One region of the Microbacterium sp. T3-8 genome, then DNA from elsewhere that is predicted to be linked to it. Evidence: predicted binding sites of a transcription regulator. Region 1 holds the regulator's gene; the other holds the start of a gene.
The links. Region 1 encodes HrcA, which represses chaperone genes, less so after heat shock. Its sites were predicted from a motif close to TTNGCACTCGNNNNNNNCGAGTGCNAA; they were not measured.
Positions count from the first base shown of each region.

Region 2: groL (chaperonin GroEL) is a predicted target of HrcA. The motif match lies at 13,003-13,029, and genes of this name have one in related genera.

Region 1 covers NZ_AP027918.1:2,279,498-2,294,281, forward strand. The annotation lists gene ybeY (rRNA maturation RNase YbeY) at 1-234, opposite strand, end outside; gene ACZ5Y9_RS10915 (PhoH family protein) at 231-1,253, opposite strand; gene ACZ5Y9_RS10920 (histidine triad nucleotide-binding protein) at 1,345-1,695, opposite strand; gene ACZ5Y9_RS10925 (16S rRNA (uracil(1498)-N(3))-methyltransferase) at 1,738-2,466, opposite strand; gene dnaJ (molecular chaperone DnaJ) at 2,470-3,585, opposite strand; gene hrcA (heat-inducible transcriptional repressor HrcA) at 3,622-4,656, opposite strand; gene ACZ5Y9_RS10940 (carboxylesterase/lipase family protein) at 4,759-6,180, shown strand; gene hemW (radical SAM family heme chaperone HemW) at 6,197-7,414, opposite strand; gene ACZ5Y9_RS10950 (DUF1990 family protein) at 7,414-8,067, opposite strand; gene ACZ5Y9_RS10955 (DUF1990 family protein) at 8,078-8,578, opposite strand; gene lepA (translation elongation factor 4) at 8,578-10,431, opposite strand; gene ACZ5Y9_RS10965 (ABC transporter permease) at 10,657-11,640, shown strand; gene ACZ5Y9_RS10970 (ABC transporter permease) at 11,644-12,576, shown strand; gene ACZ5Y9_RS10975 (ABC transporter ATP-binding protein) at 12,573-14,633, shown strand; gene ACZ5Y9_RS10980 (ABC transporter family substrate-binding protein) at 14,727-14,784, shown strand, end outside.
Region 2 covers NZ_AP027918.1:2,796,598-2,811,381, reverse strand. The annotation lists gene cycA (D-serine/D-alanine/glycine transporter) at 1-1,424, opposite strand, end outside; gene ACZ5Y9_RS13450 (hypothetical protein) at 1,453-4,353, opposite strand; gene ACZ5Y9_RS13445 (ABC transporter ATP-binding protein) at 4,531-5,478, shown strand; gene ACZ5Y9_RS13440 (ABC transporter permease) at 5,475-6,236, shown strand; gene ACZ5Y9_RS13435 (sensor histidine kinase) at 6,246-7,337, shown strand; gene ACZ5Y9_RS13430 (response regulator transcription factor) at 7,334-7,948, shown strand; gene ACZ5Y9_RS13425 (MmcQ/YjbR family DNA-binding protein) at 7,945-8,361, opposite strand; gene ACZ5Y9_RS13420 (SOS response-associated peptidase family protein) at 8,364-9,017, opposite strand; gene ACZ5Y9_RS13415 (DMT family transporter) at 9,151-10,026, shown strand; gene ACZ5Y9_RS13410 (nitroreductase family protein) at 10,027-10,605, opposite strand; gene msrB (peptide-methionine (R)-S-oxide reductase MsrB) at 10,602-11,012, opposite strand; gene ACZ5Y9_RS13400 (DUF2332 domain-containing protein) at 11,084-12,076, shown strand; gene ACZ5Y9_RS13395 (DUF3263 domain-containing protein) at 12,086-12,343, shown strand; gene ACZ5Y9_RS13390 (LytR C-terminal domain-containing protein) at 12,369-12,941, shown strand; gene groL (chaperonin GroEL) at 13,066-14,685, shown strand.

The DNA of each region.
Region 1 (14,784 bases):
CGGACGATCCTCGGTGCCGGGGCGCAGTTCGTCCATCGGGAAGCTGAGCACGTCGGTGGGACCGGGCTCGTCCATCCACTGCACGTGCAGCGCTTCCATGGCGCCCTCGTCGACGAGAACGATCGCGACCTCGGCATCCGCACTCACGTGCAGTTGAGCGAGGTTGTGGTCGGTCAACCGCTGCAGCACGGTCTCGTCGACGTCGATCGCCGACTCGTTGTTGATCTCGATCATGAGAGTCCTCGTTTCGGCATGCGGTCACGGGGACCGGGTCGTTGCGCGCCACGTCGATCGGCGCGGTTCGCGAACTCGGCGGCCTGCTCGCGCTCGAACCGCTGCGCCGTGCGTTTCTCGTCGTACTCGCTGTAGGCGTCGACGATGCGGCCGACGAGCGAGTGGCGCACCACGTCGTCGCTGGTCAGTCGGGAGAAATGGATGTCGTCGATGTCGCCGAGCACGCGGGTCACCATGCGCAGACCGGACGAGCCCTGCGGGAGGTCGACCTGGGTGATGTCGCCGGTGACGACCATCTTCGTGCCGAAGCCGAGACGCGTCAGGAACATCTTCATCTGCTCGGGGGTGGTGTTCTGCGCCTCGTCGAGCACCACGAACGAGTCGTTGAGCGTGCGACCGCGCATGTAGGCGAGAGGCGCGACCTCGATCGTTCCCGTCGCCATGAGCCGCGGCACGATCTCCGGGTCCATCATCTCGTTGAGCGCGTCGTAGAGCGGTCGCAGGTAGGGGTCGATCTTGTCGGTCAGGGTGCCGGGCAGGAAGCCCAGGCGCTCGCCCGCCTCGACGGCGGGGCGGGTGAGGATGATCCGCGTGACCTCCTTGCGCTGCAGTGCCTGCACCGCTTTGGCCATCGCCAGGTAGGTCTTGCCCGTTCCGGCGGGACCGATGCCGAAGACGATCGTGTTCTCCTCGATCGCGTCGACGTACTCCTTCTGCCCGAGAGTCTTCGGGCGGATGACCTTGCCACGGGTCGACAGGATCGCCTCGCCGAGCACCTCGCTCGGACGAGGTCCCCCGTCGCGGAGCATCCGGGCGGAGCTGGTGACGTCGCTCGGAGCCAGATCGGCGCCGCCCCGGGTCATCTGGAGCAGCTCCTCGACGAGCGTCTTCGCCGCGGCGACCGCCGATGCCGAACCGCTGAGCGTGATCTCGTTGCCGCGCACGAGGACCTGCACATCGCGGTGCTCCTTCTCGAGCATCCGCAGGAGCCGGTCCTGCGGACCGAGCAGCTGCACCATCGCGACGCCGTCGGCGTAGATCTTCTCGACGGACTCCGGAGCGGATGCTCCGCTGCGGCGTTCCGGGATCTCAGGACTCTGGTCGTGGTTTTCAGGCACCGACACTCTTCTCGTTCAGTCCCCCGCCCAGCACGTGGGCGTGGACGTGGAACACGGTCTGTCCGGCGTTCGGGCCGGAGTTGAAGACGAGGCGGTAGTCGCCGTCGTCGGTGTGCTGCGCGGCGAGTTCCTTTGCGAAGGAGACCATCTCGGCGAGCAGCGTCGGATCACCCGCCGCGATCTCGGCGACGTCGCGGTACTCCGCGGTCTTCGGGATCACCAGGAGGTGGACCGGCGCCTGGGGCGCGATGTCACGGATGGCGAACACGCGTTCGGTCTCACCGAGGACCTCTGCGGGGATCTCACCGTTCAGGATGCGCGTGAAGATCGAGGGTTCGCTCATGTTCCCAGTCTAGCGGCGGGGTCCGCCGGCACGGCGGTGCGCTCACCAGCGGCGGAGGGCGACGGAGAGCACCGCGATCGCCGCGGGTCCGGCCGTCGAGGTGCGCAGCACCGTGTCTCCCAAGAGCACGCGCTCGGCGCCCGCCGCGGTCAACCGGGCGATCTCGTCGTCCGAGACGCCACCCTCGGGTCCGACGACCAGCACGATGTCGCGGTCGTCCGCGGTGATCTCCGACAGTCGGGTCGTCGCCGACGGGTCGAGGATCAGCACGCGCTCCGCGCTCGCACGGGTCGCCAGCTCCCCCGTGCTCGCGGGAGGCGCCACCTCGGGGACCCACGGCCGATGAGCCTGTTTGGCGGCCTCGCGAACGATCGTCGCCCACCGCTCACGGCCCTTCACGGCCTTGGGCCCCTCCCAGCGGGAGACGCTCCGGCTCGCCTGCCAGGGCACGATCTCGTCGACGCCCAACTCGCAGGCGGCCTGCACCGCGAGCTCGTCGCGGTCACCCTTCGCGAGCGCCTGCGCGAGAACGATGCGCGGGGTCGGCGACGAGTGCACGGCCCGATCGGAGATCCGCACGTCCACTCGTGCGGGAGCGACCTCCTCGGCGACGCCCTGGAGCCAGATGCCCCGACCGTCACCGATCGTCACCTGCTCCCCCACACGGAGGCGACGGACGACCGCCGCATGCTTCGCCTCGGCACCGGTCAGCGACACGAGATCGCCGGGCTCGGCATCCGACGACGTTTCGACGAGGAAATGCAGCGCCATGGCTCAGTGCGTGCGGAAGCGGTCGCGGAGCTTGGAGAAGAGACCCTGCTGGAACTGCGCCAGCTGGGGCGCCGGAGCCTTCGCCTTCTTCGCGAAGTCCTCGATGAGCGCCCGCTGCGCGGAGTCGAGCTTGGTCGGAGTCACCACCTGCACGCCGACGCGCAGGTCGCCCCGCTGCGAACCGCGCAGCGGTGTGATGCCGCGTCCCTTGATCGTGAGCACGTCGCCGGACTGCACGCCCGCGCGCACCTCGAGATCCACCGCACCGTCGAGGCCCTGGATCGAGGTCTCGGTGCCGAGGATCGCATCGGTCATCGACACCTCGAGCGTCGCGAGCAGGTCGTCTCCGTCACGGCTGAACGCCGCGTGCGGGTTGACCGTGACCTCGACGTACAGGTCGCCGTTCGGGCCGCCGGCCTTGCCGACCTCACCGGAGCCGGGCAGCTGCAGGCGCAGGCCGGTCTCGACGCCGGCGGGGATGTCGAGCGAGACGGTACGACGAGAGCGCACGCGCCCCTGACCGCCGCAGGTACCGCACGGGTACGGGATGGTCGTGCCGTAGCCCTCGCACGTGCCGCAGGGCTGCGAGGTGACGACGTTGCCGAGCAGGCTGCGCACCGTGCGCTGGACGTGTCCGGAGCCGCCGCAGATGTCGCAGGTGACGGGCGACGTGCCCTCCTGGCAGCAGGAACCCTGGCACGTCTCGCAGAGCACAGCGGTGTCGACCTCGATGTCGCGGTGCGCACCGAAGACGACGTCGCCGAGGTCGAGGGTGACCCGCACCAGCGCGTCCTGCCCCCGTTCGCGGCGGGAACGCGGGCGCGCACGCCCTCCCCCCTGTCCCGCGCCAAAGAACGTCTCGAAGATGTCGCCGAATCCGCCGAACCCTCCGCCGAAGTTCCCGGCCGCGCCGTCTCCCCCGCCCATGTCGTAGCGGCGGCGGGAATCGTCGTCGCTGAGCACGTCGTACGCGTGCGTGACGAGCTTGAACTTCTCCGCCGCGTCCTCACCCGGATTCACATCCGGGTGCAGCTGACGCGCGAGGCGCCGATACGCCTTCTTGATCTCGTCGGTGGAAGCGTCCCGGGACACCCCGAGAACCTCATAGTGGTCCGCCACGATCGCCTTTCTGCGTTGTTCTTCGTCGACGGCCGCTCAGCGGCTCGTCTCGTCTTCGTCGAGCATCCGCGTCAGGTAGCGGGCCACGGCCCGCGCCGCCGCGAGATTGCTCGGATAGTCCATGCGCGTCGGGCCCATCACGCCGACCCGCGCCGTGCCGCTGGGGGCGGCGTAGTTGCTCGCGACGATCGACGCCTCGCCCAGCCCGAACGGGGCGTTCTCGGTGCCGATGCTGGCCGCGAGGCCGTGCTCGTCGGTGACCATCTCGCTCATGAGCCGCAGGAGCGTCACCTGCTCCTCGATCGCCTCGAGCAGCGGATGGATGCTTCCGCGGAAGTCCTGCTCGCGACGCGCGAGCGTCGCGGCCCCCGCCATCACCAGGCGCTCCTGACGGAACGTACCCAGCTCGTCGACGATCACGGTGGCGAGAGCCCGCAGCGCGGCATCGCCGGGAGCGGCCTCGGGCGCCGCCAGCAGCGTCTGCAGACGGTCGGCCGCGTCACTGACCGCCTGCCCCGTGAGCAGGGCGGAGAGCCGCGCGCGGAGCATGATCGCATCACCGTCGTCGATCTCGATCGGCAACGGGGCCATCCGCTGCGAGACGCCGCCGGCGTCGGTGACGAGCACGACGAGCATGCGGGTCGGGGCGAGCGGCACGAGTTCGATGTGGGTGAGGTGCGCACGGGCGAACGACGGGTACTGCGCGAGCGCGACCTGACCCGTCAGCTGCGTCAGCACGCGCACGGTGCGCACCATCAGGTCGTCGAGATCGCTCGGCGCCGCCAGGAACGACTCGATCGCCGTTCGCTGAGCGGACGAGAGCGGGCGCAGCTGGGCGAGATGATTGACGAAGACGCGGTACCCCTTGTCGGTGGGCACGCGGCCCGACGAGGTGTGCGGCGCGGTGATGAGCTCCTCGTCCTCGAGGAGCGCCATGTCGTTGCGGATCGTGGCTGCGGAGACCCCGAAGGAGTGGCGGTCCACGATGGAACGGCTGCCGACGGGTTCGTGGGTCTCGACGTAGTCCTGCACGATCGCGCGGAGAACCTGGAGTCCTCGCTCTGTGACCATCGCCCTTCCCTTCCGTTGGCACTCGGACGTTCAGAGTGCCAATCCTACCCCGCCCGCGGCTCGTCTCGTCGGAGGTCGGGGCTCCGCCCTAGGATGACGACCATGACCGCCCCCACCGCCGAGCTGTCCACCGGAATCGTCGAGGGATCGAGCGAGGGCGGGGTATCGCGGTTCCTCGGCATCCCCTACGCCGCCCCTCCCTTCGGCGAGAACCGGTTCCGGGAACCGCGGCCGGCGACTCCGTGGACCGGCGTGCGTCCCGCCACGGCCTTCGGGCCCACGGCCCCGCAGTCGCCGTATCCCGGCGCGATCGGCGAGCTGCTCGGATCGGTCAGGATCGACGGTGACGACATCCTGACCGCCAACGTCTGGGCGCCGACGGATGCCGAGCGCGCCCCGGTGCTGCTGTGGATCCACGGCGGAGCGCTCGAGCGCGGCACCGCGGCGCTTCCGCTCTACGACGGGGCCGGCTTCGCCGCCGCAGGGATCGTCTTCGTGTCGATCAACTACCGCCTCGGTTCGGAGGGTTTCTCGGTGCTCGACGACGCCCCGCGCAATCTCGGCCTCCGGGACGCGGCCGCGGCTCTCGAGTGGGTGCATCGCGAGATCGGCGCGTTCGGCGGCGACCCCGCACGCATCACCCTCATGGGGGAATCGGCTGGAGGCGCGATCGTCGCGGGCCTTCTCGCGCGCGACGACTCCCGCACCCTCGTCGCGCGCGCGATCATCGAGTCCGGTCCGTTGGAGGCGCAACCGCCGCAGAAGGCGGGGCGGGTGACCGCGGTTCTCGCGAAGCGGCTCGGCATCCGCGCCGATCGTGCGTCGTTCGCGTCCGTCCCTCCCGAGAAGCTGCTCGAGGCGCGTCGCGCGCAGTCCGCGGGCTCGTCGCCGCTGGGCGGAGCGCCGGGGTTCCAATTCGCGATCGATCCGGACAGCCTTCCGCGCTCGCCTCACGAGGTCCTGCCGACCATCGACACCCCGCTGCTCATCGGCAGCAACACCGATGAGTACCGGCTCTGGTTCACACCCGAGACTCTCGCCGAGATCCGCCCGCTCAAGCTCTTCATCGCGCGTCTGGCCCTGGGAATCCCGCGCCGAGCCGCATCGGAGTACCGGAAGGCGTTCCCGAAGGCCTCCACCGGCGAGATCTTCGGACAGTTGGCGACCGACGTGATGCTGCGCGCGCCACTCTCGCGCGCGGCGCGCGCCCGCCCCGCGCTCACCTTCGTCTACGAGTTCGCATGGCCGAGCCCGGTGCGCGACCTGCGTGCCGCACACGCTCTCGAGCTCGGATTCGTCTTCGACCGTCTGGCGGATGCCGAGGCGCAGCGCCTCGCGGGCGCCGATGCACCCCAGGCTCTCGCCGACGAGATGCACGCCGCCTGGATCTCGTTCGTCACGACAGGTTCGCCCGGCTGGGCGGCGTACGGCGCCGACCGCACGACACGGGTGTTCGACACGACGAGCGGCACGCTCCCCCAGCGGCGCACCGCCGGAATGGATCTGCTCCCGACCCGGAGCTGACCGCTTCGCTCCCGCGTCAGTCGGTGAGCTCGCGCACGACGGCATCGGCCAGGAGCCGTCCGCGCAGCGTCAACTGCACCCGACCCTGCACCGCGGCGCGGGCGTCGACGAGGCCGTCGGCGATGAGACCCGCGACGTTCGCGCGATTGCCGGCCGGCAGGTCGGCCACCGCGATGCCCTCGACGAGGCGGCTCTGCAGCAGCACCCGTTCGAGCATCCGTGCGCCCTCGTCCGGACGCTCGGTGCCGGCCGCCGGAGAATCGGATGCCGACAGCCGCTGCGCGTACGCCGCCGGATGCTTGACGTTCCACCAGCGGAGTCCGGCGACGTGGCTGTGCGCCCCCGGCCCGAAGCCCCACCAGTCGCTCCCCCGCCAGTAGGCGAGATTGTGACGCGAGCGCTGCGCGTCGCTGCGGGCCCAGTTGCTCACCTCGTACCACTCGAAGCCCGCCGCGGCGAGGCGGCGATCGGCCAGCTCGTACATGTCGGCCTGCAGATCGTCGTCGGGCGTCGGCACCTCGCCACGCCGGATCTGGCGGGCGAGCTTCGTGCCGTCCTCGATGATGAGCGCGTACGCCGAGATGTGGTCGGAGTCGAGTTCGAGGGCCGCATCCAGCGACGCCTCCCAGTCGGCGAGGGACTCGCCCGGCGCGCCGTAGATCAGATCGACGCTGACCGCGAGCCCGGCTTCCTTCGCCGCGGCGACGGCCGTGCGCACGTTGTCGGGGTCGTGCGTGCGGTCGAGCGCGGCGAGCACGTGCGGCACCGCCGACTGCATGCCGATCGAGAGACGCGTCACGCCGGCATCCGCGAGCGTGCGGGCGACCTCCGGCGTGACGGTGTCGGGGTTGGCCTCGACCGTGACCTCCGCGCCCTCGGCGAGGCCGAAGGCCGAGACCGCGGCGCCGAGCATCAGCGCGAGATCGCCGGCGGGGAGCAGCGTGGGTGTTCCCCCGCCGAAGAAGACCGTGTCCATCGGGCGCAGCGCACCCGCCTCGTCGAGCACGTTTCGCGCGAGATCGATCTCGGCGAGCAGCGTGGAGGCGTAGTCCTCCTGACGGGCGCCGCGCAGTTCGCTCGAGGTGTAGGTGTTGAAGTCGCAGTATCCGCACCGCACGCGGCAGAACGGGATGTGGAGGTACGCCGAGAAGGGAACCGAGGGATCGATCGGCAGATCGGCCGGCAGGCGGCCGTCGGACGGTGCGGGATCGCCGAGAGGAAGGGGCCCCGCCATCAGAGGGGGGTCGCGTAGAGCGGGGAGATCGCCCGGAGATAGCGGGCGAAGAGCTCGCGACGGCGACGCTTCACGAGCGGCGGCACCGTGCGGTAGAGCAGGGAGTTGGGGGCGTCGAACGCGCGCACCGTGAACCAGACCTCGTCGTTGTCCTCGCGCCAGTCGACGTCGAAGGACTCCTCGCCGCTGACGACCGAGCCGCCGACCGTGCCGAGCACGAAACCGATGCGTCGAGCCTCCTCGGTGACCGAGATCACACGCAACTCGGCATCCGCGCGCATGCCCGACAGACGACCGCGCACGCGCAGCGTCATGCCCGGGCCCACGAACGGAGTCCCTTCGGCATCGTAACGGGGCTCGACGTCGCGCTTGCTGGGGGCGATCGGGTTGCCCTCGGCATCGAAGCTCACGCCCGCGTACGCCGGGCCGGGGGCGGGGCGCACGTCTTCGATCGCGAGGCCGGCCGCGCGCTGCGCCGTCCACGACAGCAGAGCTTCGCCGGCGGTCTGGAACCGCTCCGCTCCGGAGCCGATCCGCCAGGACTCCTCCGCCGGGAAGCTGCGCTCCGGCGGGTACTGCATCAGATCGGGCGCGTGGGTGGCACCCACGGCCGCATAGTCCACCGTGTCGTCTCGGAAGTTCCCGCGCCGCATGAGATCCAGCCTACTGGCGGTTGCCTGGACGAACACCCCACTCGCGCGCCTCGGCGGCGACGATTCGGGTGTACCGCGCGTGGGTGCGGCGCTGGATCAGCCTCAGCGCGGGCGACAGCAACCACCACACGAGGGTCGCGGGGCGCGAGATCGAACGGGCGGTGAACACGCCGTCGTCGAGCACGAACGATTCCTCTCCGTAGATCGGATGACCCGGGCGCGTCTCGTACCCGAAACCCCGCTCATCCGCCCACACCACCCGGATCGGTTCGGAGAATCGGATACCGAGCACACGCTTGGCCAGCACGCCCTCGGCGTTCGCGACCGGCGCGGACGCCGGGCCGTCGAAACCCGCCCGCCGCTTGAACTCCCAGGAGCGGATCAGCGTGCGCACGGCATCCTGAGCCTCCGGAGCGACCGCGATGCTGCGCTCGGACAGGTGCATCCCCGCCGGCACGTCGACGATCGGATGCCGCGTCATCCCGCGCGTGTACGGCGGGAGCGGGCTCACTACTTCTTGTCCTTGCCCTCGACGTCGCCCGACAGCGCGGCGATGAACGCCTCCTGGGGGACCTCGACGCGGCCGACCATCTTCATGCGCTTCTTGCCCTCCTTCTGCTTCTCGAGGAGCTTGCGCTTGCGGGTGATGTCACCGCCGTAGCACTTGGCGAGCACGTCCTTGCGGATGGCGCGGATCGTCTCGCGAGCGATGATGCGTGCACCGATCGCCGCCTGGATCGGCACCTCGAACTGCTGGCGAGGGATGAGCTTGCGCAGACGCTCGGCCATCATGGTGCCGTAGGCGTAGGCCTTGTCGCGGTGGACGATCGAGCTGAATGCGTCGACCTTCTCGCCCTGGAGCAGGATGTCGACCTTCACGAGGTCGGCCTCCTGCTGCCCCGCGGGCTCGTAGTCGAGCGAGGCATAGCCCTGCGTCTTGGACTTGAGCTGGTCGAAGAAGTCGAAGACGATCTCGCCGAGCGGCATCATGTAGCGCAGCTCGACGCGCTCCTCCGAGAAGTACTCCATGCCGAGCAGCGAGCCGCGACGCGACTGGCAGAGCTCCATGACCGTGCCGACGTAGTCCTTCGGGAGCAGGATCGCGGTCTTGACGATCGGTTCCGACACGGAGCCGATGCGGCCGTCGGGGTACTCACTCGGGTTCGTGACCGTCACGGTCTCGCCGGTGTCGGAGGTCAGCACCTCGTAGATCACGCTCGGCGCCGTGGTGATGAGGTCGAGTCCGAACTCGCGTGAGAGCCGCTCGGTGATGATCTCGAGGTGCAGCAGGCCGAGGAAGCCGCAGCGGAAACCGAAACCGAGAGCCACCGACGTCTCCGGCTCGTACTGCAGGGAGGCATCCGAGAGCTTGAGCTTGTCGAGGGCTTCGCGGAGTTCGGCGTAGTCGCTGCCGTCGATGGGATAGATGCCCGAGAAGACCATCGGCTTGGGGTCGGTGTATCCGGACAGCGCGTCGGTCGCGGGCTTGCGTGCCGACGTGACGGTGTCGCCGACCTTCGACAGTCGCACATCCTTCACGCCCGTGATGAGGTACCCCACCTCGCCGACGCCGAGGCCCTTGGTCGGGATCGGCTCGGGGCTCGACACGCCGACTTCGAGCGCCTCGTGGTTCGCACCGGTCGACATCATCTGGATGCGCTCGCGCGGCGACAGACTGCCGTCGACCATGCGGACGTAAGTGACCACGCCGCGGTAGGCGTCGTAGACCGAGTCGAAGATCATCGCGCGCGCCGGAGCATCCGCGTCACCCACCGGAGCGGGGATCTCCTTGACGAGTCGATCGAGCAGCGCCTCGACGCCCACGCCGGTCTTGCCGGAGACGCGGAGGACGTCTTCCGGCTTGCCGCCGATGAGCGAAGCGAGCTCCTTGGCGTACTTGTCGGGGTCGGCGGCCGGGAGGTCGATCTTGTTCAGCACCGGGATGATGTGCAGATCGTTCTCGAGCGCGAGGTAGAGGTTCGCGAGGGTCTGCGCCTCGATGCCCTGCGCCGCGTCGACGAGCAGGATCGCTCCCTCGCACGCGGCCAGCGAGCGTGAGACCTCGTACGTGAAGTCGACGTGGCCCGGGGTGTCGATCATGTTGAGCGCGAACGTCTCGCCCTCGATCTCCCAGGGCATGCGCACGGCCTGGCTCTTGATCGTGATGCCGCGCTCACGCTCGATGTCCATGCGGTCCAGGTACTGAGCGCGCATGTCTCGGTCGGAGACGACACCGGTGATCTGCAGCATGCGGTCGGCGAGGGTCGACTTGCCGTGATCGATGTGCGCGATGATGCAGAAATTTCGGATCTGCGTCGCGGGCGTCGCGGCAGGCTGAAGCGGAGTGAGAGCGCGTGGGGACATGTTGCGTCGATTCTACGGTGAGGGAGGCCTAATGCCCGATTCCGCCGATCCGGTGGTAACGTCGCCCAGGTCTCCGGCGTGGAACCGAGTTCCACGGAGGAAACGACCCCGTAACATCTTTTTGGTATACCGGAACGTGCGAAGAGGCGCGTCCGGAGTGAAGCACATTGATCGGATCCGCAACGGTGATCCCGTTCGGCTCTGGTGAAGAGAGAGATACCGACCTTGATCAAGTACCTGCTGCGTCGAGCACTGGGCTGGCTGCTCATGATCGTCGTGGCGACGAACCTCACGTACTTCCTCGCCTGGCTCTATCTGGACCCGCGCAGCAACTACGTCGGGCGCCGCCCCCCTCTCAACGAGGAGCAGATCGAAGCGCTGCTCCGCCCCCGCAACCTCGACGACACGGTCCCCCTCCTCGAGCGCTGGTGGACGTGGTTCAGCAACATCCTCTTCCACTGGAACTGGGGGCTCAGCCCCACGGGCGACTCGGTGAACGACCAGGTCGCGTACCGGGTCTGGGTCAGCGCCGAACTCGTCCTCGGGGCCACCATCCTGTTCACCGTGATCGGCATCGCGCTCGGCGTCTACACCGCCTCCCGCCAGTACAAGCTCGCCGACCGGATCGGCCAGGCGACCTCGATCATCACGATGAACATCCCGATCGTCGTCGCGTCGCTGGGAATCGTGCTGCTCGCGATCCAGGCGAACAGCGCGACCGGGACGCGGATCTTCTTCGTCACGGGCGCAGCGAGTCCGGGGGTGAGCGGGTTCTTCCCCGTGCTCATCGATGCGCTGCAACATCTGATACTCCCGACGATCGCGCTGATCCTCGTCAGCTACGCCGGCATCCACTTCCTGCAGCGCTCGCTGCTGCTCGACAACATCAACGCCGACTACGTGCGCACCGCGCGCGCCAAGGGGTTGACCAAGTCCCAGGCGATCCGCCGCCACGCGCTGCGCACCTCGCTGATCCCCGTGACGACCCAGGTGGCCTTCTCCATCCCGGCGGTCTTCACCGGCGCCGTCCTGACCGAATCGATCTTCGGCTGGAACGGCATGGGCAAGTACTTCACACAGACCATCGCGACGAACGACATCCACGGCGTCGTCGCCGTCGCGGCCTTCGGCGCAGTGATGACCGCGATCGGCGCCGTCCTCTCGGACATCGCCGTGGTCATCCTCGATCCACGAGTGCGGGTGAGCTGAACCATGAGCATCGCAGACCTCTCCGATCCCCTCCGCCACGGCGACGACCCGCCGGCGACCCCGGTGCGCACACCGCGCAAGCGGATGTCGAAGTTCGAACTCTACGGTCGCCGCTTCCTGCGCAACCGCGGTGCCGTCGCGGGCGCGGTGATCTTCGTCATCATCGTGCTGTTCGCCCTCATCGGCCCCCTCTTCCAGCAGTACGACCACATCGAACTGGACTTCCTCGCACTGACGAAGCCCCCGTCGGCCGAGCACTGGTTCGGTACGAACGGCGCGGGCAACGACCTCTACGCCCAGGTCGTCGTCGGCCTGCAGCGGTCGCTCATGATCGCCCTGGCCGTGTCGATCGGAACGACCGTGCTCTCCGCGCTCATCGGCGCGGCAGCCGCGTACTTCGGTGGCGTGTTCGAGCGCGGAGTGCTCGTCGTCATCCACTTCCTCATGGTCGTGCCGACGTTCCTCATCCTCGCGATGATCTCGAACAGCGCCGGCGGCGATTGGCGGATCATCGCGGTCATCATGATCGCGATCAACTGGTTCTTCCCCGCCCGCGTGATCTGGACGCTCTCCCTCTCCCTGCGCGAACGCGAATACATCTCCGCCGCGAAGTACATGGGCGTGCCCGGATTCCGGATCGTGCTGCGCCACATGCTCCCCAACATCGGATCGCTGCTGGTCATCAACTTCACGCTCGGCGTGGTCGGCGCGGTGCAGACCGAGACCAGCCTGTCGTTCCTCGGCTTCGGTGTGAAGGCGCCGGACGTGTCTCTCGGCTCGCTCATCGGCTCCGGCTCGGCGACCATCACGAGCGCACCCTGGCTGTTCTACTTCCCCGCGGCCGCGCTCACCCTCCTCACCATCTCGATGGCTCTGATCGCCGACGGTCTGCGCGATGCCCTCGACCCGACCTCTGCCGCGGGAGGCCGCGCATGACCGCTCCCATCCTCTCCGTCCGCGACCTGCGCGTCAGTTTTCCCTCGGAGGCCGGTCGCGTCGACGCGGTGCGCGGCATCTCGTTCGACCTCGAAGCCGGCCGCACGCTGAGCATCGTGGGCGAGTCCGGCTCGGGCAAGTCCGTCACCTCGCTGGCGATCATGGGCCTGCTGACCGAGAACGCGAAGGTCGAAGGATCGATCGTCTTCGACGGCCAGGAACTGATCGGCAAGACGGATGCCCAGCTGTCGATGATCCGTGGGAACGGCCTGTCGATGGTCTTCCAGGATCCGCTCACGTCTCTGACGCCCGTCTTCACGATCGGCGATCAGCTGGTCGAAGCGCTCACCGTGCACAAGAGCATGGGCAAGAAAGAGGCCCAGGCCCGCGCGATCGAGCTCCTCCGTCTCGTCGGCATCCCGAATCCGGAGCGGCGCCTGAAGGCGTTCCCGCACGAGTTCTCGGGCGGTATGCGCCAGCGCGTGGTCATCGCCATAGCCATGGCGAACAACCCCAAACTGATCATCGCCGACGAGCCCACGACCGCCCTCGACGTCACGATCCAGGCGCAGATCCTCGACCTGCTCGGCACGGCGCAGCGCGAGACCGGCGCCGCGGTGATCCTCATCACCCACGATATGGGGGTCGTCGCCAAGACGGCCGACGACGTCCTCGTCATGTACGCGGGACGCGCCGTCGAGCAGGCGCCGGTGCGCGAGCTCTTCCACCACACGCGGATGCCGTACTCGATCGGCCTCCTCGGCGCGATGCCCCGGGTCGACGCCGCCGAGAAGGTACCGCTCATCCCGATCCACGGCAATCCCCCACTGCTGATCGACCTTCCGGACGCCTGCCCGTTCGCGGCCCGATGCCCGATCGCGATCGACGCGTGCCGCGCGTCGGAGCCCGAACTGCTCCCGGTGCCGACCAGCACTTCCAGCGAGCATCGCGCCGCGTGCATCCGATCGCACGAGATCGACGACGGCGGCATGCTCGGTGGGCTGCCCGTCTACCCCGTGCCGCCGATCCCGGAGAGCGCGCTGACCCGCACCCCGCGGGAGGAACGCCCGATCGCACTCGAGGTCACCAATCTCACCAAGACGTTCCCGCTACTCAAGGGCGCCTTCGTCAAGCGCCGCGTGGGTTCGGTCCACGCGGTCAAGGGCGTCACCTTCGACGTGCGCAAGGGTGAGACGATGGCGATCGTCGGGGAGTCCGGCAGCGGTAAGTCCACGACCCTCCTGCAGATCATGGACTTCGTGCCGCAGGAGAACGGCGACATCCGCATCGGCGGCAAGAGCGTCTCCGACGTCAAGCGCGGCGCCGAGGAGCGCCACCTGCGGCGCGACATCCAGATCGTGTTCCAAGACCCGATGGGCGCCCTCGACCCGCGCATGACCGTCGCCGACATCATCGCCGAACCGCTGCACGCCATCGGCGTCAAGGGAGACGAGGCCGACAACCGCGTCGACGAGCTCATGGATCTCGTCGGTCTCGATCCGGCGCACTCGGATCGGTTCCCCGGAGCCTTCTCGGGTGGACAGCGACAGCGCATCGGAATCGCCCGCGCCCTCGCCACCAACCCCAAGATCATCGTGCTCGACGAGCCCGTCTCGGCGCTCGACGTGTCGATCCAGGCCGGCGTGATCAACCTTCTCGACGAGCTCAAGGTGAAGCTCGGGATCTCCTACCTCTTCGTGGCGCACGACCTCGCCGTCGTCCGCCACATCGCCGATCGCGTCGCGGTGATGTACCTCGGCGCCTTCGTCGAGGAGGGCGACGTCGACAGCGTGTTCGACGATCCGCAGCATCCGTACACGCAGGCACTGCTGTCGGCGATCCCCGTTCCCGATCCCGACATCGAGCGCGCTCGCGAGCGGATCGTCCTCTCGGGCGATCTCCCCAGCCCGACCGAGGAGGTGCGCGGCTGCTCGTTCGTCAGCCGGTGCCCCCTCTACCCGACGCTCGCGCCGGAGCAGCAGGCGCGGTGCGAGGGCGAGGTGCCCGCATTGACGGGTGCGTCGTCCGCGCACATGAACGCGTGCCACTTCCGGTAACGGTTAACAACGATTAATCGACCTGGACGCACGACAGGCTTAACCTCTCCCCATCCCCACAGGCCGACACGGCACAAGAAGGAGCACCAAACCATGAAAAGGCATCAGAAGCTGCTGGGCGCTCTCGCCCTCAGCGGCGCCCTCGCACTCG
Region 2 (14,784 bases), 520 kb from region 1:
TCCTCGTCGTCGCTGCGCAGATGCGCGATGTGGGCCGCGTGCCGCTGCAGATGGTTCGGCGAGCGGCGCACGAACAGCCAGGCGACGACGAGCAGCGCGAACCAGATCGGCGTCACGAGCAGAGCCGTGAGGGTATCGGGCTGGGTGGTCAGCGCCCACAGGATGAAGACGAAGAACGCCAGCACGACGTAGACCATGAACACTCCGCCCGGCATCCGGAAGGCCGAGGCCGCGGCCTTCTCCGGGCGCCGGCGGCGGTAGACCACATAGCTGAGCAGGAAGATCGTCCACACGAACATGAAGCACACGGCGGAGACCGTCGTCACCATGTCGAAGGCGGTGCCGATGTCCTCGCCCGCGTAGAGCAGCACGACGCCCGAGAGCAGGAGGATGCAGGAGAGGAACAGCGCGTTCTGGGGCACGCGGCGCTTCGACAGGCGACCGAACAGCTTCGGCGCGTCACCGTCCTGCGCGAGCCCGAAGACCATGCGCGAGGTGGAATAGATGCCCGAGTTGGCGCTCGACATCGCCGAGGTCAGCACCACCAGGTTCACGACGGTCGCGGCGATGCCGAGGCCGGCCAGGGCGAACATCGCGATGAAGGGGCTCTCCCCGGCGACGTACTCGGTCCAGGGGGTCACCGCCATCAGCACGATCAGCGCGCCGACGTAGAAGAGCAGGATGCGGATCGGGATGGCGTTGATCGCCTTGGGGAGGTTCCGCTTCGGGTCCTTCGTCTCGGCGGCGGCGGTGCCGACCAGCTCGATCCCGACGAACGCGAAGACCGCGATCTGGAAACCGGCCACGAACCCCATGAACCCGTGCGGGAACATGCCGCCGTGGCTCCAGAGGTTCGCGAACGACGCGGTACCGGCGTCGTGCTCGAAGCCGGTGAAGATCATCACGAGACCGGTGACGATGAGAGCGACGATCGCCACGATCTTGATCAGCGCGAACCAGAACTCCATCTCACCGAATGCGGCGACCGTGGGGAGGTTGAGCGCGAGCAGGATGACGACCACGGCGACACCCGGGATCCACAGCGGGATGCCGGGGATGAGGGTGTTCGTGTACCCGGCGATCGCGATGACATCGGCGACGCCCGTCACCACCCAGCAGAACCAGTACGTCCAGCCCGTGAAGAACCCGGCCCACGGCCCCAACAGGTCGCTGGCGAAGTCGCTGAACGACTTGTACTTGAGGTTCGACAGCAGCAGCTCGCCCATCGCGCGCATCACGAAGAAGAGCATGAACCCGATGATCATGTAGACGAAGATCACCGAGGGACCGGCCACCGAGATCGTCTTGCCGCTGCCCATGAAGAGCCCGGTCCCGATCGCACCGCCGATCGCCAGGAGCTGGATGTGGCGGTTGCTCAGCGCTCGCCGGAGGTGCTGTTCTTCGTCGGTACTCTGCACGGTCACCCGATGCAGAGTAGCCGACGAGAATGGGTCACTCCGAAGCGACACCCCTGCGGCGCAGCGCCAGCGCACCGAGCGCGAGGAGCGCGAGTGCGACGAGCGCGACCGGCCCCGCGGGGAAGTCCGACCCCGTCGTGGCGAGGGCGTCACCGGCATCCGATCCTGCGCCGGATCCCGCTCCGGCACCGCTGTCGCCGCCGTCCGTGCCGTCGCCGCTGCCGCCGTCACCGCTGCCGCCGTCGGCGACCGTGGCGAGCACCGTGACCGCGAGCTCGGCGGCGCCCGAGGCCGCCGTGGCGGTCAGGGTGTGCGCCCCCGGAGCGACGGATGCCGGGGGAACGACGACCGCGCGTGCCGTGCCGTCGGCTCCCGCGGTGAGGGTCGCGAGGCGCACCGGGTCGGAGTTCAGCACGAGCTCGATCTGCTCGCCCTCCGCGAAGCCCGAGACGGTGATCTCGGAGGGCGAGCCGATTCGAAGGGTGCCGCCCGTGACCGCGATCCGCTTCTCGGTGAACGCCGCGCCGAACGACAGTTCGACGGTCTGCGAGGGGAAGAGCTTGAACTCGACGGGGGAGAGGTCCTGCGCCTCGGTGCCGTCGCCGTAGATGTCGACCGTTCCCGAATCGAGCAGCAGGCGCACGGAGGTTCCGTCGGCGAGGTCGCGCACGCCCGCGATGCCCTCGTAGGAGCCGGGCCAGTTCGCGAGTCCGAGGGTGCCGGATGCCGCGACCGGGGCGTCGTCCAGCGAGCCGGACCACCCGAAGAGGGCGAAGCGGCCGGTGTCGTCGGCGCTGCCGGCGACGATCAGGTAGTCACCGGACTCGGCGCGGGCCATGTCGCGGATCGCTCGCCCGCCCAGGTCGAGGAGGATCGGGTCGCCGACGACGGCATCCGCCCCGGCGACGACGTCGGCGATGTCGGCGACGGGCACGATGAGAGCATCCGCGTCATCGCCGACCTCGGGCGAGCGGAAGCCGAGCCACAGCGTCGTGCCGTCCGGCGCGATCGCCGCTCCCTCGATGTTGAGCGAGTCGGGACCCTCGGCCGAGACCCCCGGCTGGGTGGCCGCGAGGAACCCGAAACGGTCGGCGCCCAGGCCGTGCTGGCCTTCGTGATCCCAGGCGACGAGCGCATCGCGCAGCACGTTGCGGTAGCCGACGAACGTGAGCGTCGCGTCCGCGCCGGATCCGGAGATCTGCGTCTGGAGCACGATGTCGCGGTCGAGGCGCACGTTGCCGCTGCGGGTGTTGCCGGTCGATCCGATCCAGAAGACCTGGTCTCCGGCCCGGGCGACGGCCTCGAAGTCGTGGGCTTCACCTGCGCGTTCGAACTCGATGCGATCGCTGAAGTCGAACGCCGCGACGGCTTCTCCGCCCTCTTCCGAGAAGAGGCGGATCGCGTTCGAGTCGTCGTCGGCCGCGAAGAAGTAGCCGTCGCCGGCGTCGATCGCGGCGGAGGCGTCCGACATGCCGAAGTGCCCGCGAGCGCCGTCATCGGCGAAGGCCGGGGCGACGCGGTACGGGAGCTGCGAGATCGCGGTGCGTCCGTCGTCGGTGCGTAGATGCACGGTGAGCACGGCGGCGCCGGTGGCCGCGGGTGTCGCCGCGAGCCGGAACGATCCGTCGTCGGCGACGTCGAGGCGGATCGCCTCGTCGGGCACGACCGCGGGGTTGCTGCTGGTCACGGTCGCCGTGACGGCCTCGCCGGCGGCATCGGCGATCACGCCGGTGGCTGCGGGGTTGGTGTCCTGCCCGAGCACGGCGGCGAGGGCGCTGCCGGCGCCGCCGGGAACGCGCACGTCCCACGACAGGGTCGGCTTCGCGAGGATGGGGCCCACCGCATCCGTGCCCGGCTCGAACCCGGGCGCGAAGGCGACACCGCGGAACGCGGTCTGGGGCGCCGCCGTCGCGAGCACATCGGTCTGCGCGGTGAACGCGGAGTCGTCACCGGAATCGAGGATCCGCACGATCTCGTTGCCCTGGTTGAGCCCGCGCACGGCGTACAGCACCGAATCGTCGCCGGCCGGGCGTGCCTCGAGGCCCCAGAAGTCGCCCGGCAGGGTGTCGACCCAGGTCCAGGTGGCACCGGTCCGGCGGTACTTCGCGATGCCCTCGTTCGCCCCCTCCGTGTAGCCGACGTACAGGTGTTCGCCGGCGAAGGCGAAGTCGTGCGCGACGGAGGCCCCGTCCGGGGCCGCGGCCACGAGCGTGAGCGGTGCTCCCGCGGCGGTGGGGATGCCGGTGCCGACCGTGTTCAGCCCCGAGAACCCGCTGCGGTCGCTCGTGAGGTAGAGCTGGCCGTCATGGATGTCGACCACGCGGCCGTTGTTGAGGTTGCTGCTGCCGGAGACGACGGCGGTGGGGGTGGTCCCACTGGCTTCGACCGTGAGGACGCCGCCGGCGGGAGCCGTGGAGTCGCCGCCGTGCCCGCCCGCCCAGTAGCGTGTGCCGTCGACCGTGGCGGTGCCCCGGATGTGACGCAGCGAGAACGCTCCGGCGAGCGTCGTGGCGGTGTCGACGTCGCCCTCCGATCCGATCCGGGCGATCACGCGCAGCGTGTCGGGGGCGGCCGTGTCGTTGAGCGAGCCCGATCCCGGGGCCGCGTCGTATCCGCCGAGCGTCACGTAGCGGTGATCGGCGGACTGCTGCAGTGCCCCCTGCTGGTCGCGGTTCGCCCCGAGGGTGAACGCGTGCTGATCGCCGGCATCCGTCGTCGGCAGCGCGATCGTGCCGCCGAGCTCGCCCTGTCCGTCGAGGAGCTGGATCGCGACCGGAACCGCGTCGTTGCCGGTGGTCGCGCCGTCGCCGACCACCGAGACGGCGAGCTGGTCGGCGGGGGCATCGGCGGCGACGGCGGCCTGCGGGGCGACGATCGCCGCGCTCGCCGCGACGAGCGCGGCGAGGCCGAAGGAGAGGGAGCGGGGGATGGGCACGGCGAGTACCTCCGGTCGGGGGTCGGGTCGATCCGACACAAACGGAAGCGGACGAACGGATGCCGACGCAGGGGTGAACGGCAGGCGAACAGCGCACCGGGAACATGACGGATGTCATCCGCACCGCGTGACATCGCCCTCCGGTGCGGGCCGGGCTCGCGGCGCTTCACTGGGAGCATGAGCCAGCCCCTCGTCGCCCCCGCCGATCGCCCTCCCGCAGACTCCGCGCCCGCCGTCGATCTCACCGGCATCGTCCGACGCTTCGGGCACGGCGCGAATCGGATCGTCGCGGTCGATCACGTCGACCTCCGCATCGAGCGCGGCGATGTGGTCGCTCTGCTCGGCCCGAACGGCGCGGGCAAGACCACCACGATCGACGTGCTCCTCGGACTCTCCGAACCCGACGAGGGCACGGCGCGCGTGCTCGGCACGCATCCGCACCGCGCGGTCACGGCGGGGCGCCTCGCGGCGGTGCTGCAGACCGGCGGACTGCTCTCCGACCTGACCGTGCGCGAGACGATCTCGGTGGTCGCCGGGCTGCACGGCGCTTCCGGTCGCATCGCCGAGGTCATCGATCGCGCCGACCTCACCGCGATCGCGCGTCGCCGCGTCGGCAAATGCTCGGGTGGCGAGAAGCAGCGCGTGAAGTTCGCGCTCGCGCTGCTGCCGGACCCGGACGTGCTGGTGCTCGACGAGCCGACCGCGGGGATGGACGTCACCGCCCGTCGCCGCTTCTGGGAGGCGATGCGGGTGGATGCCGACGCCGGCCGCACGATCGTGTTCGCCACCCACTACCTCGAAGAGGCCGAGCAGTTCGCGCGGCGCACGATCGTCATGAATCACGGACGTGTGGTCGCCGATGGCGCCACCGCCCGCCTGCGCGCGTCACTGGGCGGCCGCATCGTCTCGGCGACGATCCCCGGCGGGATCGCTGCGCTTGCCGCGGAACTCCGCGCCGACGCCTCCGTCGCCGAGGTGTCGACCGACGCCGATCGGCTCACGGTGCGCACCGAGGCATCCGATCTGCTCGCCGGACGGCTGCTGTCGCTCGGTGCCTGCGATCTCGAGATCACCGCTCCCACCCTCGAATCCGCCTTCACCTCGCTCACGGAGGACCCGTCATGACCACGCTCGTCGCCCCCGCGCTGTACCGCACCGAACTCGTGCGGCAGATCCGCAACCCGTACACGCTCGCCTTCACCCTGGCGATGCCGGTGGCCATGTATCTGCTCTTCGGTGCGAGCATGTCGTACGCCTCGCAGAGCGTGGGCCAGGCGAACGTCTCGTTCTACGTGATGGTGTCGATGGGGGCGTACGGCACGGCCACCGCGATGAGCTCGCTGTGCTCGCTCGCCGCCTCCGAGGTCGGACAGGGGTGGGGGCGTCAGCTCGCGCTCACCCCGCTCTCGACCGCGGGATACGCGGTGACCAAGGTGCTCGCCGCGGTGTCGTTCTCGGCGCTCGCCGTGCTCTTCGTGTATGCGGCCGGTCTCGCGACGGGTGCCGAGGCATCCGACACCTGGCGCTGGTTCGCCGCCGCCGGAATCACCCTGGGTCTGGGGCTGATCTACGGCCTGTTCGGACTCGGGGTCGGCCTCGCCTTCAACTCCGACTCGGCGGCCGCTCTCGCCTCGATCTCGATCACCTTCTTCGGCTTCTTCGGCAACGTCTTCATCCCGCTCGACGGCGTGATGCTCGACATCGCGAAGTGGACCCCGATGTACGGCTACGTCGCGCTCGTGCGCTGGCCGGCCACCGACGGCACCCTCGTGGCGGGCGGGGCCGACCCGCTCTGGGCCGTGCTGCTGAACGTCGTCGTCTGGGCCGTGCTGTTCGCCGCGCTCGTGCGTCTCGGCGTGATGCGCTCGCGCAGCCGTCGTTAGGCTGGGCCGATGACCACCGAGGCTGCCGAGACCCCGGCGCACACCGGTCCCTGGGAGCGCTGGGGATGGTTGATGGCCGTCGTCTGGATGGTCTTCCTCGTCTACCCGGTGCTGGCGCTGCTCGCCTCGGATGCCGCGACCGGATGGGTCGTGCTCGGATGGGCGGGACTGGGCGCATTCGCGACCGTGTACGTGGTCGGATTCGTCATCGGGATGCGCTCGTCGTGGGGACGACCGCGCCCGATCGTGCGCACGCTGTTCTGGGTGCAGATCGCGTGCGCGCTCGCGACGATCCCGGCGATCGAGTCGCAGGCGCTGAGCTTCCTCCCGTACCTCATGTCGTACGCCAGCTACGGGCTGCGGGGTGCCTGGCACTGGGTGACGACCCTGGCGGGCATCGCGATCGCGGCGGGGACGATCGTCGCGACGGGGAGGTTCGGCGACCACTTCCAGATCCTCGTCATCGTGCTGCTCATCGCGGTGGTGAACACTGTGAACACCTGGCTGATCGGGCGCTCGGTCGACGCCGACAAGGTGCGGATGGACCTCGCCACCAGCGAAGAGCGCACCTCGATCGCCCGCGACGTGCACGACCTGCTCGGGCACACCCTCACGGCCGTGAAGCTCAAGGCCGAGCTCGCCGAACGCCTCGTCGACCACGACCCCGTGCGCGCCAAGGCCGAACTCGCGCAGATCGTGCACCTCACGGGCGAGGCGATCGCCGGTGTGCGCAGCACCGTCACCGGCATCCGCAGCGTCGCCCTGGCGGAGCAGGTCGATGCGAGCACGGTCGCGCTCGAATCGGCGGGGTTGCACGTCGACGTCGAGGGTGACGCCGCAGCGCTGTCGCCCGCGCAGGCCCTGCCCGCCGGGTGGATCGTGCGGGAGTCGACCACGAACATCCTGCGTCACGCGAAGGCACGGCGGGTGCGGATCACGATGGCCCCCGGCGTGGTGGCGATCGAGGACGACGGTCGCGGCGCACGGGGGCCCGCGGGCAACGGTCTGCGCGGGATGGCCGAACGCGCCGCGGCGGCGGGCGCGGTGCTCGTCGTGGAGGATGCCCCGCTGGGCGGGACGAGAGTGAGTGTGACCTGGTGAGCGATCCGATCCGGCTGCTGCTCGTCGACGATCAGGCTCTCGTGCGGGGAGCGATGGGTGCCCTGCTCGAACTCGAGGACGATCTGACGGTCGTCGCCGAAGCCGCCGACGGTGCCGAAGCGGCGGAGCGAGCGGCGCAGGCGCGGCCCGACGTGTGCCTGATGGACATCCAGATGCCCGGTGTCGACGGGGTGGCCGCGACGCGCGCCGTGCGCGAGGTCAGCCCGTCGACGCGTGTGCTGATCGTGACGACCTTCGCGCGTCCCGGGTATCTGCGCCGGGCTCTGGACGCGGGGGCGAGCGGCTTCATCGCCAAGGACACTCCGGCCGCGCAACTCGCGCACGCGGTCCGGCGGGTGCATCAGGGACTCCGCGTCGTGGATCCCGCGCTCGCCGAGGCCTCGCTGTTCGAGGGCGCCAACCCGCTGAGCGAGCGCGAGCAGCAGGTGTTGCGGTTGTCGGCGGACGGGCGCGCGATCGCGCAGATCGCCGCCGAGGTCTTCCTGTCGGCCGGGACGGTGCGCAACCATCTGTCGTCGGCCATCGGCAAGACGGCGACCGAGAATCGTGCGCAGGCGGCCCGCATCGCCCGCGACAAGGGGTGGATCTAGGACCCGGCTGGATCTGGAACCGGCGGGATCTCGGGGGCGGGTCTCGCGAACAGCTCGGGATCCACGGGCCGCTGCGCGCGGGGCAGTTTCTCGACGACCAGCAGGTACGACTCGGTGACCAACTCGGTCACGAGTCCCGGTTCGAGCGACGGGCCCGGGCGCAGCGAGATCCAGTGCTTCTTGTTCATGTGGTACCCCGGCAGGATGTCGGCGAACGTCTCGCGCAGGGCGACCGCGTCGTCGGGATGCGACTTGACGGTCACCCGACCCGTGCCGTCCAGGGGCAGGAGCAGGAAGACGCGTCCGCGCACCTTGTAGACGTCCCACTCGGGGCCGAACGGGTTGGTCAGCTCGGCGCCGGGGAGTTCTTCGGCGCGTTCGGCCGCCGTGGCGGTGAGGGCATCGGCATCCATCGTCAGAACAGCCGATCCGTTCCCTTGTCGTCGGATCGCGCGGCGACGGCGACGCGATCGTCGAGGGATGCCGCCGCCAGCAGCGCCTCGTCGATGAGCTCGCGATCGCCCTGCGCGGTGAGCCACTCGTGGGCGAACGCGGTCGGGATGAGGACCGGCATGCGGTCGTGCACATCGGCGAGATGGGCGGGCGCGGGGCGCATCACGATCGAGTAGCAGGTGAACCATTCGCCATCGGCGGTGCGGCCGCGCTGCGTGACGGCCGCCATTCCGAACAGGGTGCCCTCGCCCATGCCGAACTCGTGCCACACGCGCTCGGGCTTCTTCATCTCGAACCAGCCGGTCGCCGGCACCAGCGCGCGGGTCTTGAGCGAGCCGGGGCGCTCCTGCAGGCGCTCGGAGCGGGTGTTGATCGAGGGGAATTTCGCGGGTTCGCCGTTCACCAGGAACCCCCACCACGCGGGCTCGAGCGTGGCCTGGCCGTCGGCATCGACGACCACGGGATTGAGGTTGCGGAGGTTCTTGCCGGTCGGGCGCAGGGTCTCACCCGCGTTCTGCTGCGCCCACTGGCGCAGGCCGTCGAGCACGTCGGCGTCGGCCTCGGCCAGCAGCTCGGCGTCGGTGAATCGGGGATCCAGTCCATAGCTCGCGCACATGCCCACAGGCTAGCCCGGGCCACCGACATCCGTCAGGGGGCGGGAGGGGGGATCCGGTACCGTGAAACGAGTGACTCCGACCCGTTCGCTCCCCGCGCCGCTCGCGATCGGCGGTGCCGTGGCGATCGGCGTCATGACCGCGATCCAGGCGCGCATCAACGGCGTCCTCGGCATCCGTCTGGGCGATGGGATCGTCGCCGGTCTCGTCTCCTTCGCCGTCGGTACGGCCGTCCTCGCCGTCATCGTCGCCTCCCTCCCGTCCGGCCGCGCCGGTATGGTCCGGCTCGTCCGCGGAGTACGAGGCAGGACCATCCCGCCGTGGATGCTCCTCGGCGGCGCCTGCGGCGCGCTCACCGTCTCGACGCAGGGGCTCACCGCCGCCGTGCTCGGGGTCTCGCTGTTCACCGTGGGAGTGGTCGCGGGGCAGACCCTGCACGGACTCGTGCTCGACCGGATCGGTTTCGGACCCGCGGGCGTCGTGGCCGTGACGATGGGTCGCGTCGCCGGTGCCGCGCTCGCGCTGGTGGCCGTCGGCGTCTCGCTGGGCGGAGACGTGCTGCGCACCGCCCCGCTGTGGATGCTCGTGCTCCCGTTCGCCGCCGGCGTGGGCATCGCGTGGCAGCAGGCCGTGAACGGACGCCTGGCGCAGCGCGTGTCGTCGCCCATGGTGGCGACCATGACGAGCTTCATCGCCGGCACGGTCGTGCTCGCCGTCGCCGCCGCGATCAGCGTCGTCTCGCAGGGTGCCCCGCACGGACTGCCGGCCGAACCGTGGCTGTACGCGGGCGGTTTCCTCGGCGTCGTCTACATCTTCGTCGGGGCGTTCCTCGTCGCGCACACCGGGGTGCTGCTGCTCGGACTGGGATCGGTGCTGGGGCAGCTCGTCGCCGCGGTCGCGATCGACCTGATCTGGCCCACCGAGGCGGGGCCTGCGACCTGGCAGATCGTCACGATGGTGGTGATCGCCGCAGCATCCGTGCTCGTGGCGGTCGTGCGCCGACGGCGCTGACTACTTGTTCTTCTTCTTCTCGGACTTCTCGTCCTTCGTCGCCCCGTCCGACGGCATTCGCGTCAGCAGCGCGTCGGCATCGACGGGCGTGCGCCGCCCCGGGGACTTCGCCGGCTTGCCGCCGACGTAGAGCCACCCCAGCAGCACCTCGTTCTTCGCCAGTCCGTGCGCCCGCGCGACCGCCTTCGACCGCGTGTATCCGCCGGTGCGCCAGAACACGCCCCACCCGGCTTCGTCGAGCAGCAGGCTCAGCGTGTGCGCGACACCGGAGGCGACCGCCTCCTGCTCCCACACCGGCACCTTGTGGTTCGTGCGATAGCTGCCGACCACCGCGATCAGCAGCGACGCACGCAGCGGCTTGGTCGACGGCTTCTTCTCGCCCTCGGCCTTCGCGATCGCGGCGCCCAGGGCGAGCCGGTCGTCACCGCGCAGCTCGATCAGTCGCCACGGCCGCAGCGACGAATGATCGGCCACGCGCCCGGCGGCGGCGATCAGCGGAAGGAGCTCCTCGCGGGAGGGCGCCTCCTCGGTGACCTTCGACCAGGACTGCCGCGAGCGGACGGCGTCGAGCGCGCTCACGCCTCGGGGGCCTCGGGAGTGAAGTTCATCGCCAGCGAGTTCATGCAGTAGCGGTCGCCGGTCGGGGTGCCGAAGCCGTCGGGGAAGACATGGCCGAGGTGCGATCCGCACGTCGCGCACCGCACTTCGGTGCGGACCATGCCGAGCGAGGTGTCCTCGATGAGCTCGACGGCCTCGGGGCGGATCGACTCGTAGAAGCTCGGCCAGCCGCAGCCGGAGTCGAACTTCGTGCCGCTCTGGAAGAGCTCAGCGCCGCATGCGCCGCAGGTGTAGAGGCCGGCGCGTCCCTCGTCGAGCAGCTCGCCGGTCCAGGCGCGCTCGGTCGCCGCCTGGCGCAGCACGGCGTACTGGTCGTCGCCGAGCTCCTTGCGCCACTCGTCTTCGGTCTTTTCCACGCTGTACGACATGAGTCCTCCTGGGGTCCTCTCCATTCTCCCCTGTCGCGGGGCGCCGGGCTGCGTGCATCCACAATGGAGGGATGACGGATGCTGTTCGCGAGCGCTACGCGCGCTTCGCCGAGAAGGAGGCGCCCGGTCGCAGCGCGCTCTACGCGGAGTGGGCGGCGGGCGTCGCCGGCGACGGCCCGGTGCAGAAAGTGCTCGCGCGGATCCCCGAGAATCGGCGTCAGCCGCCGCTGGTGTTCGCGGTGACCCGGCTTCTCGGAGCAGCGCTCGAGGGATATCCGGTGTGGCGGGACTTCGTGCTCCGGAACGCGGATGCCGTCGTCGCCCAGTGCTCCGCGCGCTCGCTGCAGACCAACGAGCCGCTCCGGCTCGCGGCGCTCCTCCCGGTGCTGTCGGAGATCGACGGACCGATCGCGCTGCTGGAGATCGGGGCATCCGCGGGCCTCTGCCTCTACCCGGATCGTTACTCGTACCGCTTCAGCGGCTCCGATGGCGAGGCGCGGGTGGCGCTCGATCCGCTCGACGGGGTCTCCCCGGTCGTGCTCGCCAGTCGGGTCGACGGGGAGCTTCCGGACCTGCGGCTGCCCGAGATCGTGTGGCGCGCCGGGATCGATCTCGCACCGCTCGATGCCCGCGATGCCGACGATCGTCGGTGGTTGCAGGGGCTCGTGTGGCCGGGGGAGACCGGCCGCGAGCAGCGGATCGCGGCGGCGCTCGACATCGCGGCATCCGATCCGCCGACGCTCGTCGCCGGCGACGCGCTCGAACGCCTCGATGCTCTCGTCGCCCGGGCGCCGGTCGGGGCGACGCTCGTGATCACCACCCCCGGCGTGCTCGTGCACATCCCGCGCGCCGCCAGGTCGGCTCTGGTCGCCCGCATCCGTGAGCTCCCGGCGCGGTGGGTCACGATCGACCCGCCCGGCCTGCTGGACGTCTGGGAGCCGCCGATCGACGTGGAGGCGTGGCCCGGGTTCGCGGTCGCGCTCGACGGGCGGGTGCGTGCGGCGGCCGATCCGCTCGGCGCGTGGTGGGAGTGGCGCGCGGCCGAGCGGCCGCACCCGTCCTAACCTGGGCACATGATCGGTGACCTCACGGAGCGCGACCGCGCGATCCTCGCGCTGGAGACGGTCTGGCCCCGGCACAGCGGGGCCAAGGAGGAGGCGATCCGGGCGCAGCTGGGCATGAGTGCCGCGCGCTACTACCAGCTCCTCGGCCGGCTGATCGAGTCGGATGCCGCCCTCGAGTTCGATCCGATGCTGATCCGTCGGCTGCGGCGTCTGCGCGACGCGCGCGTCGTGCGCCGTTCGGCACGGACGCCCGGTTTCGTGGGCTGACCGCGCTCTCGGATAGCATCGTGGGGTGTCCAAGCCCACCCGTGATCGTTTCGACGACGTCCCCCGCTCATCCGGCCGCGTCGGGGCGCACCGCGCCGAAGCGCCGGGGATGAACGGATGGGTGGTGCTGCTGTGGTCGTTCGTCGCGGCGCTCGTGCTCATCATCGTGGGCATCTTCGGCTCGCTGGTCGTGATGGGGCGGATCGACCTCTTCCCCGAAGCGGTACCGACCGCCGAGCCGACCCCGGTCGAGACGGGTGTGGTCGACACGACGTTCGAGGTGACGATCCTCAACGCGACGCCCGATGAGGGTCTCGACGAGCAGATGCGCGACACCCTGCTCAACGCCGGGTTCGCCACCGTGTACGCGAGCGACAGCGGCAGCCAGGACTTCGAGACCACCACGGTGTACTACGTCGACGAGGCCGATCGTCCGGCCGCACTCGGCGTCGCCGACCTCATCGGGGGAGCGGCGGTCGAGCAGAGCGACTTCTACGCCGACCTCAACGACGGCGAGGCGAAGCAGCTCACGATCGTCGTCGGCCTCGATCGCTCCGCCACGGCGCCCGAGACTTCGGCCGAGACGCCCGCTCCCTGAGACGCGTCGGGCACCCTCCGTCCGCGGCTTGCACTCGCAGGGGTCGAGTGCCAGAATGGCGTTAGCACTCTCACACTCTGAGTGCTAAACCCAACGTCTACGTCCAGGAGGGACGAAAAAACTCATGGCAAAGATCATTGCTTTCGATGAGGAGGCCCGCCGCGGCCTCGAGCGCGGCCTCAACATCCTCGCCGACGCGGTCAAGGTGACCCTCGGCCCGCGCGGTCGCAACGTCGTGCTCGAGAAGAAGTGGGGCGCCCCCACGATCACGAACGACGGTGTGTCCATCGCCAAGGAGATCGAGCTGGACGACCCGTACGAGAAGATCGGCGCGGAGCTCGTCAAGGAGGTCGCCAAGAAGACCGACGACGTCGCCGGTGACGGAACCACCACCGCCACGGTCCTCGCACAGGCCCTGGTCCGCGAGGGACTGCGCAACGTCGCAGCCGGCGCCGACCCGATCTCGCTCAAGCGCGGCATCGAGAAGGCCGTCGCCGCGATCACCGAGGAGCTGCTTTCCAGCGCCAAGGAGATCGAGTCGAAGGAGCAGATCGCCGCCACGGCATCCATCTCCGCCGCAGACCCCGCGATCGGCGAGCTCATCGCCGAGGCGATCGACAAGGTCGGCAAGGAGGGTGTGGTCACCGTCGAGGAGTCGCAGACCTTCGGCACCGAGCTCGAGCTCACCGAGGGCATGCGCTTCGACAAGGGCTACCTGAACCCGTACTTCGTCACGGACCCCGACCGTCAGGAAGCCGTCTTCGAGGACCCCTACATCCTGATCGCGAACCAGAAGGTCTCCAACATCAAGGACCTCCTGCCGATCGTCGACAAGGTGATCCAGGACGGCAAGGAGCTCGTCATCATCGCCGAGGACGTCGAGGGCGAGGCTCTCGCGACTCTCGTGCTCAACAAGCTCAAGGGCATCTTCAAGTCGGTCGCCGTCAAGGCTCCCGGCTTCGGCGACCGTCGCAAGGCGCAGCTGCAGGACATCGCGATCCTCACCGGTGGTCAGGTCATCACCGAAGAGGTCGGCCTGAAGCTCGAGAACGCCACGCTCGACCTGCTGGGTCGTGCCCGCAAGGTCATCGTCACCAAGGACGAGACCACGATCGTCGAGGGTGCCGGTGAGGCCGAGCAGATCGAGGGTCGCGTGACCCAGATCCGTCGCGAGATCGAGAACACCGACAGCGACTACGACCGCGAGAAGCTGCAGGAGCGCCTGGCGAAGCTCGCCGGTGGCGTCGCCGTCATCAAGGCGGGCGCGGCCACCGAGGTCGAGCTCAAGGAGCGCAAGCACCGCATCGAGGACGCCGTCCGCAACGCGAAGGCAGCCGTCGAAGAGGGCATCGTCCCCGGTGGTGGCGTCGCGCTGATCCAGTCGGGCACGAAGGCGCTCAACGGTCTGTCGCTCACGGGTGACGAGGCGACCGGTGCGAACATCGTCCGCGTGGCGATCGAGGCTCCGCTCAAGCAGATCGCACTCAACGCCGGCCTCGAGCCGGGCGTCGTGGCGAACAAGGTCTCCGAGCTCCCCGCGGGCCAGGGCCTCAACGCCGCCACGGGCGAGTACGTCGACATGTTCGGCGCCGGCATCATCGACCCGGCGAAGGTGACGCGCTCCGCGCTGCAGAACGCCGCGTCGATCGCCGCGCTGTTCCTCACCACCGAGGCCGTCGTGGCCGACAAGCCCGAGAAGGCGTCCGCTCCGGTCGGCGACCCGTCGGGTGGCATGGACTTCTGATCCATCGCGCATGACAGAACGCCCCCGGCTTCGGCCGGGGGCGTTCTGCGTTCCTGTGGACGGCGGGGAGGAACCACCGTCCGCAGGACGTCGGGGTCG